DNA from 2 places in the Paenibacillus sp. FSL R5-0914 genome. Region 2 is predicted to be linked to the other one. Evidence: riboswitches for the same ligand, from Rfam matches in the RefSeq annotation. Region 2 holds a riboswitch; the other holds the start of a gene.
The links. Region 2 has a riboswitch for cyclic di-GMP ahead of MKX60_RS30720 (DUF6612 family protein). Riboswitches for the same ligand answer to the same signal wherever they lie in the genome.
Positions count from the first base shown of each region.

Region 1: it holds a riboswitch for cyclic di-GMP, as region 2 does, so the genes downstream of both, MKX60_RS24095 (glycosyl hydrolase) here and MKX60_RS30720 (DUF6612 family protein) in region 2, are expected to answer to the same signal.

Region 1 is NZ_JBBORH010000003.1:166,201-171,845, forward strand. Features, by position in the region: gene MKX60_RS24085 (UDP-glucose dehydrogenase family protein) at 1-1,073, shown strand, start outside; gene MKX60_RS24090 (sugar phosphate nucleotidyltransferase) at 1,777-3,150, shown strand; cyclic di-GMP riboswitch class I at 3,287-3,366, shown strand; gene MKX60_RS24095 (glycosyl hydrolase) at 3,379-4,929, shown strand; gene MKX60_RS24100 (glycosyl hydrolase) at 5,083-5,645, shown strand, end outside.
Region 2 is NZ_JBBORH010000005.1:81,789-87,433, reverse strand. Features, by position in the region: gene MKX60_RS30735 (NAD(P)/FAD-dependent oxidoreductase) at 1-143, opposite strand, end outside; gene MKX60_RS30730 (FprA family A-type flavoprotein) at 160-1,398, opposite strand; gene MKX60_RS30725 (CapA family protein) at 1,668-2,684, shown strand; gene MKX60_RS30720 (DUF6612 family protein) at 2,766-3,614, opposite strand; cyclic di-GMP riboswitch class I at 3,732-3,823, opposite strand; gene MKX60_RS30715 (RNA polymerase sigma factor) at 4,028-4,546, shown strand; gene MKX60_RS30710 (DUF4179 domain-containing protein) at 4,530-5,645, shown strand, end outside.

The DNA of each region.
Region 1 (5,645 bases), on a different contig from region 2:
CTAACGGTGAAGCAGACTTAACCTACATTGAGGGTGCAGCCGCTGAAATCGCCAAAGCGATGGAAGGGCACAAAATTATAATGACTAAATCTACAGTTCCCGTAGGGACAAATGAGAAAATCTCCAAAATGCTCTCTAAGTTTACCCATCATTCTTTTGATATCGTGTCTGCTCCCGAGTTTTTACGTGAAGGGTCAGCGATTCGCGATACCCTCCATCCCGACAGAATTGTCATTGGTCTTGATAATCCAGAGCTGGAACCAACCATGCGCGAGCTTCATAAGGGTTTCACTGAAAATGTATTTGTAACAGATATACGCAGTGCTGAAATGATCAAATATGCTTCAAATGCATTTTTGGCCACGAAGATTTCCTTTATTAACGAGATCGCCAATATTTGTGAAAAAGTGGGAGCTGATGTAACCGAGGTAGCACAAGGAATGGGTATGGACCAAAGAATCGGGTCATCCTTTCTGCAGGCTGGTATCGGTTATGGAGGCTCCTGTTTCCCGAAAGACACTAATGCGCTCATTCAAATTGCGGGCAACGTCGATTACGAATTCAAATTATTGAAATCTGTAGTCGAAGTGAACAAGGGACAACGGTTTATGATCATCTCCAAGCTGCATGAATCACTTGGCAGCCTGCGCGGTTCGACGATTGGGATTTGGGGGCTTGCTTTTAAGCCTAATACTGATGATGTCCGCGAAGCTCCAGCCAGAGAGATTGTTGAGGCACTGGTGGCTGAAGGGGCAACAGTCAAGCTATATGATCCAATCGCAGCTACAAATTTCAGACAGCAATACGATCATCCGCAGCTTCGCTGGTGCAATCTGCCAGAGGAGGCGGCTGAGGGCAGCGATGCCGTATGCCTCTTGACCGATTGGAGCCTACTGAAGGACATTGATCTGCATCAGCTGGCGAAAAGCATGCGCAATGGGGTGCTGATCGATGGACGCAACGTGTATTCCAAGGAGCAAATCGAGGGTACCGGCCTCGTTTATCATTCTGTCGGCCGCCCGCAGATGGGTGGATTGAGCGGTTATTCTGCTAGTGTGGCTGGAGCGGTTTAATCATTTGTGTTAAGTGTCAGTCGCAACTGCGGTGAATGTTTGGACTTCCAGCCGCTGTTGTTTCCAGATTTCTTGATTTATACCGCTTAATAGCGGATGAAATCCGGAAAAGCTTATGCTTACGAAGTGAGCTTTCCTACGGAAAGCTTTTAGGCGGACGCTATCGCTCTTACAGTTCCAAAATTCCCCCCCCGTCACTCCGTTCCCTTATCATAAGTTTTAAGCAATTTATAAAGTTAGAGTACTCTGATTGTTTATCGCAGTAGCAGATAACCTTGTTGTTGTAGTAGTACTTGCGTTGGCTGCTGCCTCCATAGGAGCAGAAGCAAATCTTTAGAAAAACGTGCTGCCTTCCGGCTGGTACAGCCCGGTGCAGTACGGTTCAAGCATTTAGAGGAAGTTGGTTAGGTAAAGAACGGAAAGGGAATTTGGAACTGTAGAAACGGAGTGTTCGCCCGAAAGATTTCCGTAGGAAAGCTAGCTTCGAAAGCATATGCTATCCTCGGATTTCTACCGCTGGCGGCGGTTCAAATCAGGAAATCTGAGGATAACAGCGATCGGAAGTCCAAAATCCCTTGGAGTGGTTCATACCTAATAAATTTTTTAAAAAATGCATCCGCTCGAACTAAGGCTAAGCGGAAGCTATACGTTTTGATAACAATTCAATTATGCTCATTTCCATATATTAAGGAGGGTTCATTCTATGAAAATGGTACTTCTATCAGGCGGTTCAGGTAAACGGTTATGGCCGTTGTCCAACGACTCACGTTCAAAGCAATTTCTAAAGGTACTTGAAAGCCCTCAAGGTGAACCAGAATCCATGGTACAACGTGTCTGGAGACAGCTGGAGGAAGCAGGGATGGCAGAATCATCTTATCTGGCCACCGGCCGCGGCCAAGTAGAAATGATACAAAGCCAACTGGGAAGTCATGTGCCGATTATCGTTGAACCGGAGCGTCGGGATACTTTTCCGGCTATCGCCTTAACAGCTACCTATCTTTATTCAGTGGCAGGTGTTTCTCCAGCAGAGACGGTAGCAATATTGCCTGTTGACCCTTATGTAGAAGCATCCTTTTTCGATACCATAGCTATGCTTGAGGGGACCATGCTGGAAAGTGGAGCAAATCTGGCACTAATGGGTGTTGTTCCTGAACATGCCTCAGAGAAATACGGATATATTATTCCTACCACCGAAGAGGCGGGGGGAAATGGTTTTATGAAGGTGAGTCACTTTCAAGAGAAACCAGACCGTATACAAGCAGAACAGCTCATCGAGCAAAATGCATTGTGGAATTGTGGAGTGTTTGCCTTCCGCTTAGGGTACTTGTTAGATATTTTGCAGCGTAAAGGGTTGCCTTTAGGATATGAAGAATTGCAGAAGCAATATAAGCTATTGTCTTCCATCAGCTTTGATTATGAAGTGGTAGAGAAAGAAGAACATATTGTAGTACAGCCGTATGATGGATTCTGGAAGGATCTTGGAACGTGGAATACGCTGACAGAGGAAATGAGCAGCAAGCATGTAGGAAAAGGTTTTGTAACGGCGGATTCTGAGGGGACTTGCTTGATTAATGAGCTGGATATTCCGATTACGGTAATTGGTGCGAAGGATCTGATCATTGCGGCTAGCCCGGATGGGATTCTAGTTACCCATAAAGCTGAGAGCCCACGGATTAAAGAAGTGCTGAAGACCTTTGAACAAAGACCGATGTACGAGGAACGCCGCTGGGGCCATTACAAAGTTATTGATTATGTGAAATATGATGAAGGCAATGAAGTGCTGACCAAACGGATTTTTATATCCGAGGGGAATAATATCAGCTATCAATTACATCGCAAGCGTAGTGAAATTTGGACAATCGTCAGCGGCGAAGCAAGTATTGTGCTGAATGAGAAAAAACATAATGTGAAGGCTGGGGACGTGGTACGTATACCGGAAGGAACGAAGCACGCGATCCTTGCTTTGACGGATGTCGAGTTTATAGAGGTACAGACGGGTTCTGAATTAGTAGAAGAAGATAACATTCGTATTACTTTAGACTGGAATGATATAGAACTACAACAATTCATTTCATAGGTCTAACCTATCTATTTAACCAATCCAAAATTTCTTGAAACAGGTAAATTGACTCAATTATCAAAAAAAGTCATAAAAACACTAAATATATCATTAATTGTCGTCGATACTTACGGTAAGAGAGATTATTTCTCTTAAATTGAAAAGGCAAACCTATCGAAAGGTAGGGACGCAAAGCTATAGGGCCTTCGAAAGAGTGGCAGCCTGGCTACCGAAAGGGAGATTATTTTGAAAGCTTACCGTACGTATCGATTATTTGGCGCATTTCTGTCACTCGTCTTGTTTCTGACTGCACTTCCGCTTACTGTTGGAATTTCGCCGTCTGTTGTCATAGCTGCTTCAAATTCTGGAACGCCAGTTACCCCAGGAGCCTCACCTGAAGCCGTAAAGCTGCTTAACTATTTTTACTCGATCTCAGGAAAAGGTATTATTGCTGGTCAACATGACTATTTAGAAAGTCCAGATGAAATTAACAATATGCTGAAGGGAACCAGCGGACAATATGCCGCTCTTCACGGTTATGAACTGGGCGCGATCAGCGGTCAGTCAGAAGGAACGATGGCCTGGCAGCGTCAAAATGTGGTGAACAGCGCGATCAACTGGAATAAAGCGGGCGGGATCGTAGCTATGACTTTTCATGCTAACCTGCCGGGCACCTCTTATGACTGGGATAATGTGAAAAAAACACTTAGTCAGAATGAGTTCGATAGTTACGTTACACCAGGTACCAAGCAATATAACAGTCTGATCGCTGAACTTGATAAGGTGGCAGTCTCCCTAAAAAGCTTGCGCGATGCCAATGTTCCGGTGCTTTGGAGACCCTATCATGAAATGAACGGGAACTGGTTCTGGTGGGGGAAGAAAAATAACTTTTCTAAACTTTGGAATATTATGTATGACCGTTTTGTTAACGTTCATAAATTAAATAATTTGTTATGGGTATGGAGTCCGAATGCTCCCAATGTTTGGTCAGATCCTTATGCGCTAACTTATCCAGGTGCTGATAAAGTAGATATTCTGGCAGCAGATATATACGAAAATGATTACCAGCAAAAATACTATGACAGCTTGTTGAGTCTAGCCGCAGGCAAACCGATTGCGATCGGGGAGAATGGTGAAATGCCTAATCTGGAGAAGCTTCAGCAATCACAAAGTAAATGGACGTATATGATGAGCTGGGGAAAAATGCTTTACGAGAATAACAGTGCAGATACAATTAGAACATTTATGAATAGCAACTATACCCTGACCAGAGATAAATTAAATACTGGTCTGGCACCGACACCTAGTGCTGCACCAGCGCCGGCACCTCCCGAAGAAGATGGTGAGGCAGCCATTCCTCTTGCGAAGGGGCTTGCAGGAGAATATTACAACAACATACAGCTATCGGGAACAGCAGCTCTTACTAGAACTGATGCAATTATCGACTTCAATTGGCGGCAAGGATCGCCGGATGCCGCCCTTGGGATTGATCGTTTCTCCATACGTTGGAGTGGTAAAATTAAGCCATTATATGATGAGCAATATACATTTTACACTACCTCAGATGATGGCATCCGTGTGTGGGTGAATGGGCAATCCGTGATTGATAGTTGGACTAAGCAAAGTGGTACTGAACGTAAGGGTAATATAACGCTGAAGGCTGGCCAGCTATATGATGTCAAGGTGGAGTATTACGAAAATGAAGGCGATGCGAGAGTCCGCTTGATGTGGGAAAGTGCTAGTCAAGCTAAAGAGACAGTTCCAGCAAGTGCACTTTATCTTCCGGATGTCTCCTGATTGATGAAAATTACAGGTCGATCCTTAGTGGCTCTGCGTTATTGCAGAGCTACTAAGCTATAGTCCTCATTAGGTCAGAAGACGATTGTCCGATAACAGGTATGTTTATTTAGCACCTGTGGAGGCAGTACAGCTACCGAAAGGAGGATTTATTTGCGTAAATATTATAAGCAAAACAGATTGTTGTTTACTATATTACCGGTGTTTATTATTTTTTCCTTGCTGCCTTGGGGAGAGGTTAAGGGTCTTCCGAAGGCTATGAGTGTTTCTTCCGCTCTTCCTCCGGCTATACCAAGCAATCCATCAGCTTCTGAAGAAGCCAAGCAACTGCTGAGTAATTTGGTGAATCTACGTGGCAAAGGAATCCTGTCTGGCCAGCATGATTATCTAGAAAGTCCAGATGAACTGGTTCATAAGCTGAAGAATACATCGGGACAAAATGCCGTTCTACATGGTTATGAATTGGGGGCAATTAATAATCAACCCGAAGGGACGATCGCAGAACAGCGACAAGCTGTTATAGACAGTGCAATGGAGTGGCATCAAGAGGGTGGCATTGTAGCCATGACATTCCATCAGAGTTTGCCGGGGACTTCTCCGGAGTGGTCCAATGTAAACAGAAGTCTCAGTCAAGAGAAGTTTAATACTTATGTTACGCCTGGGACGGCTCAGTATAAGAGTCTAATCTCTGATCTAGACGAGATCGCTGGCTATTT
Region 2 (5,645 bases):
TTGGTCAGCTTAATCCGGTTATAGGGCAGTTGACTTTCCTCCCCGAGGATCGAAATTTCCGATTCTGCGTCTTGATCACGGATGGCTTTGGCGGCATGAACGGCGGCTACTCCTCCGCCAACAATAACGTAATGTTTTGTCATCCTATGTTCCTCCTCCCTAAAATGAACTCAGCAGCAAATCCGAAACAAATTCAGCCGCATTTTTAATTTTTTGAACTTTCTCAGGCTCTTTCGGGGAAAATCTGATTCGTACAGGGAACTCTACATGTGTCATCCCCGTGGTTTTAATAACCTCAGATGTGCTTTGCACCGTCATGTTTGTTCCATTCAGATAATCCTGAATGACTTCAACGGCTTCACCACTCCAGCCGTAGGAGCCAAAGGCTGCAGCAAGTTTACCTTCCAGATTCATATTGTGCAATTCTTTCAAAATGTTCTCCAGGTTCCCAATCATGTCCGCGTATTTAGTGGAGCTGCCAATAAAGACCGCGTCCGCTGACGTTATGCTGTTCAGAATATCAGTGGCACTACTTTTATCTGCATCCCAGACCTCTGTCTCTATATTATTTTCCTGCAAGCAATCCTGTATGATTTTGGCCATCTTCTTGGTACTGTTTTTGATGGTGGTATATACGATGGTTGCCTTTTTTCCTTGCGTCGTTTTACGGCTCAATGTGGCGTACATCCCGATATATTTACGTATGTCCTTCCGGATCACAAACCCATGGGAAGGAGCGATCATCCGGATCTCAAGATCCTTAACAGCCTCTAACAGGGTTCTTACATATCTTCTGTGAGGATGAATAATTGCTGCGTAATAGCCCTGGAAATCTTCCGTAATATCAAACCCGGCTTCATCGCTGAATAGATTCTCCACCGCAACATGCGTGCTGAAAATATCACAAGGAAATAAGATTTGATCTTCGATACAATAGGTGATCATCGTTTCTGCGGTATGGAGATACGGTGTTTCTTTAAACAGCAGCGTTTTCCCGCCAATATCCAGCTTATCTCCGTCTTTAACCACCAGGAAGTTCCGGCTATGAAGCTTGTACATTTCCTGCAATTCGGGAACAGCAATCTCGGTGCATACGATCGTAGCATTTGCAGCCTTGGCAGCGAGAGCTGCCAGTCCACCAGAGTGATCAGGCTCTGTATGATTAATTACAATGTAATGGATATCTAGAAGATCAATCATTTCACCCAGACACTCGGCATATTCACGTCCGAATTCCATATCTACGGTATCAATGACAGTTGGTTTACCTGTTTTTAATAAATAAGAATTATAGGTAGTTCCTTTTGCCAGAATCAGGCGGTGAAATGGAACCTGGCGGTTATCGATTTTGCCTATCCAGTAAGTATCCTCGGCGATTTTTTTGAATTGTGTACTCATTTCTTTAACCTCCAATGTTTGATTGATAATGTTTATCAACAACCTTATTTTATTATGGCTGCCAAACAAAAAAGAGGATTTGAATCAAATTATGAAAGTTTGAAAAAAATGAACACCTTAAATTTAGACGATCTAAATAAAGTGATTATGCGTTGGGTCACATTTTAAATAAAAAGCCACACAAATGTTTGCACTTCGCCTTAAAGAAAGAATAACCCATAACAACTTTATGCCATATCCTAATGAAAATAATAAAAAGGTGGATATCCATGACTGAAATACAAATAGCTGCTGTGGGAGATCTAATGGTCAAACGTTATATTATTTCGGATGCTAAACAGCCTGACGGAACCTATTCGTTCAGCCCCCTGTTTGCAAAAGTAGCTCCTTATCTGAAACAGGCTGATTTGACGATTGGCAATCTCGAAACCACCTTTGCTGGAAGTGGCCCCGAATGCCGGAAAAGTCCCCGATCAGGCGGTCCGATATTCAAATGTCCAGACGAACTGGCCCCTGCACTTAAGGAAGCCGGATTCGACGTATTAGTAACGGCCAACAATCATTGCATGGATTATGGTGCCCCGGGTCTGGTTCGGACGTTACGAGTTCTGGACCGTAATGGAATCGACCACACGGGAACAGCTAAATCATTAGAAGAATCCAAGAGAACGCTTATTAAAAACGTCAAAGGAATTACGATTGGCATCCTCTCCTACACAGCAGGAACCAACCGAATTCCTGTACCAGTGAGTAAGCCATGGCTGGTTAACCGGATATCTACGCCCAAGATCATTCGGGAGATTCGAGATTTAAAAAAGAAAGTCGATCTAGTCTTGCTTTATCTGCATTTCGGAAGCGAATATCGTTACACTCCAAACAAGAGGCAAAAAGAGCTGGTCAATCTCTTCTTTAAAAATGGCGCCGACATCATACTGGGGTCTCACCCACATGTTCTTCAACCGTTAGCGCTTCGTGGAAAAAAACAATTCGTTATTTACTCATTGGGGAATTTTGTTTCGACTAAACTAATGAATATTCCTTATACACAAAGCGGTATCATTCTTACGCTTAAAATAAAGAAGGATGAAAAAGGACACACGAGTATAACTAACGTAGGTTACATCCCGACTTGTGTAGATCGAAGAATAAAAAGCGGCAGGAAAATTACAGAGATCATCCCCATCCGCGACGCATTAAAGAGAAGCGCCACCGACATAAAAACAGAGCGGCGAAATCTCATGAATCGAATGTTGAAACATACGACAACAATCTTAAAGAAGGAATAGAAACGTTATTAAAATAGAGAATACAGCAAAAAGCGCTGTTCTACAGAACAGCGCTTTTTGCTCAATATGAAATCGACCTTATTATTCTAGTTCGGCCGGTTTTACAATGGTTGTACCTTTGTTATTCTTGGAATATTTAGCTTCGATTTTCGTGTTGTATGTATCTTTTTCTCCGTCACTTGTCAGTACATAACTCAGATCGACTGTCAGCTTTTCCGTTTGCCAGGTCTTAGTATTGACGAATAATTTCCAAGTTACGCTTTTAGGTTGAACAGTCTCACCATCCCAGAGGTTCTCCTGGTCATAGAGTTTGATTATTCCCTTAGCTGCTGTCGGATCGGTTACCGTGAACTGCAGGACGGTCTGAGCACCGGCAGTGCTGACTTTCATAGATTTTTTATAATTTTTTACCGAATCAAGCATGGAAACAGGATCGTATTGACCTTTAGAATAAAAAGAATCCCACTCCATCTTCTCCAGTCCAATCCAATACTGCGCATCAGGATCGATTGGCTCACCGTCATCGTCGTAACCTTCATCTTCAGATTCATCGATCAGTTCACTTCCGTCTACAAGATAGTAAAACTCCTTGTCATTGGCATATAGACTGTACGATGTTTCTAAAAGACTACTATCAACGGTGCCAGCTGCAGCAAAATTCGGCAGTCGATTAATATCCAGCTTCAGTGTGTTAGTGTTGCTGATACGTACCCCACCGCTCTGAATATCCTGTTTTTTGATCACATCTAAGTGAAAATTCTTTATTGCTTTAGAGGCCGCCGTTACTTTGCTAATCATTTGATCCGCGGTTACTGCTGTTGTGGTAGCTGCAGACACGACTTCAGGATTAGACATCCATCCGATCGTTCCGGACAGCAATAAAGCACCTACTGCCAAACTAGTGCCTATTGTTTTGAAAAAACTTTTCATGTACTTCCCCTTTCAGCCCCTTGCGATAATGTAACGCCGTATAGATCGAAATAATAAAAGAGCTCAAAATAGACTACATATTCTTAGAGCTATCCTTTATGCTTCATAAGACATCCCTATGGCGGCCTGGCGATCATTTCCTTCTGTAGAAAGGCTTTAGACCCATGGCTTTGTGTCATCATCTTTCGATGATTTTACCTTTAACGCGGACATTCAATTAGTTTTAATTAGCTTACGGACGCATGTCCCACCGCTAATTTTATCATGGTTATAATTACCTGTAAACGACTTATCTTCCATTCAAATTCGCTATGATGCTCAGAAGAAATACTTCACTCAAAATGAAAAATGAACGATTACATACGCTTATAAGTCTTATTAATGAGAACAGCAAAGACAGGGGGTGCAGCAAAATGTGTGACCGAGAAATTTTCGAGCTCTATAAAGAACAAGTATATTATTTTTGTTACTACTTAATGAAAAATCAGGCAGATGCAGAGGATATTTGCCAAGAGGTATTTGTAAAGGTTATCTTAGCGGATAAGTCTAAGGTAAGAAACTTGAAATCTTGGATTTTACGAATTGCTTCGAATGAGTGCCACAGTGTGATTAAAAGGCGTAAGACGGGGTGGATGAAAGAAGTACGTAATTATTTACTATCCAGGTCTGAGGAATCAAACCCTGTAGAAAAACGGTTGGATCGACAGGAAACTAAAAAAGAATTACAAGGGTTATACAGTCAGCTTCCCGACAAAATCAGAATGGTAGTAGTCCTTCGTTTTATAAACGAATTGACTGTACCCGAGATCTCTAAAGTTATGAGCATACCCGAAGGAACTGTAAAATCCAGACTGAACAAGGGACTTAAAATACTAAATAGAATGGGTGGAACTCAACTAAAGGAGCTGAGTAGTAATGAATCTGTATATTGAAAAAGATAGACATATTCCCCGACCGGATTATGATTTGATGTGGACTACCATTGAACAAGAAGCATATAAACGTCAAAGAAATCTGAATGCCTCCCAGAATACTCCTAGGCCTAATAAAAAGGTTGTTCCTATCAGCATCGTCTTCTCTTGCCTCTTACTTGTCGCCATTCCTGTATTCGCTAGTATGACGATTAATTGGGATAAAATTGGTGGGCGAAGTGTGAGCAATGCATTAAATAACGGCATCGGTCAACAGTATAATCTTCAAGCTTCCAGTTCAGGAGTAACAATGAATTTGAACGGTGTTGTAACTGACGGAGAAAAAATGAAAATGCTGTTATCACTTGATACTAAATCTGATCTATCCCAATATACTGGATTTGCTACAGAGGAAAACACCATGACTAGTGAATCCGGTGCCAAGGCAAAGGTATACGGTTATTTAGAATACGATCCTGAAAGCCAGAAACTCATTGGAGTATATGAGACACCTGATACATTAAAGGATGATAAAAAGGACTACAAGTTTGAAGCACGGAATCTCATTTTTTACCGTAATCAGAATATTCCCTTACAATCTAATCATCAAGCAGGGGATACAATCGATACTGGAGTTAAGCAATATCCAAGCATTCAAATCGAATCCGTTCGACATGTTTCCAATCAAACCATTATCCGTTACAAAGTCGCTGCATCACCATCTGACTTAGGACGGGGTAACCCACATTTGGTAGTTAGTACTGCAGGTCAAGAGAATGAGGCAATTCCAACCATCATGCCTAACGAAGGATCGGATTTATTTATTGAACAGGTTTTCAATATAACTGAATCAGATTGGAAGGAAGCTAGTCTTCATTTTAGTTACATTGAAGAAGCGAAACGTATTTCAGGTACATGGAAGTTCGATTTTAAAGCAGATGGACAAAAAGCAAGTGAGGCGATTTACACTAAGAAACTGTATAACAGTCCTGAATTTCAAGAAAAGACCGGTATAACCTTAGATCAGCTAGTGGTTACCCCTTTGGATATCCAAATTCTAATAGATGAAAATGATTCGCTTAAAAAAGGAATTGTCCACTATAATACCGCTCAGTTGGTT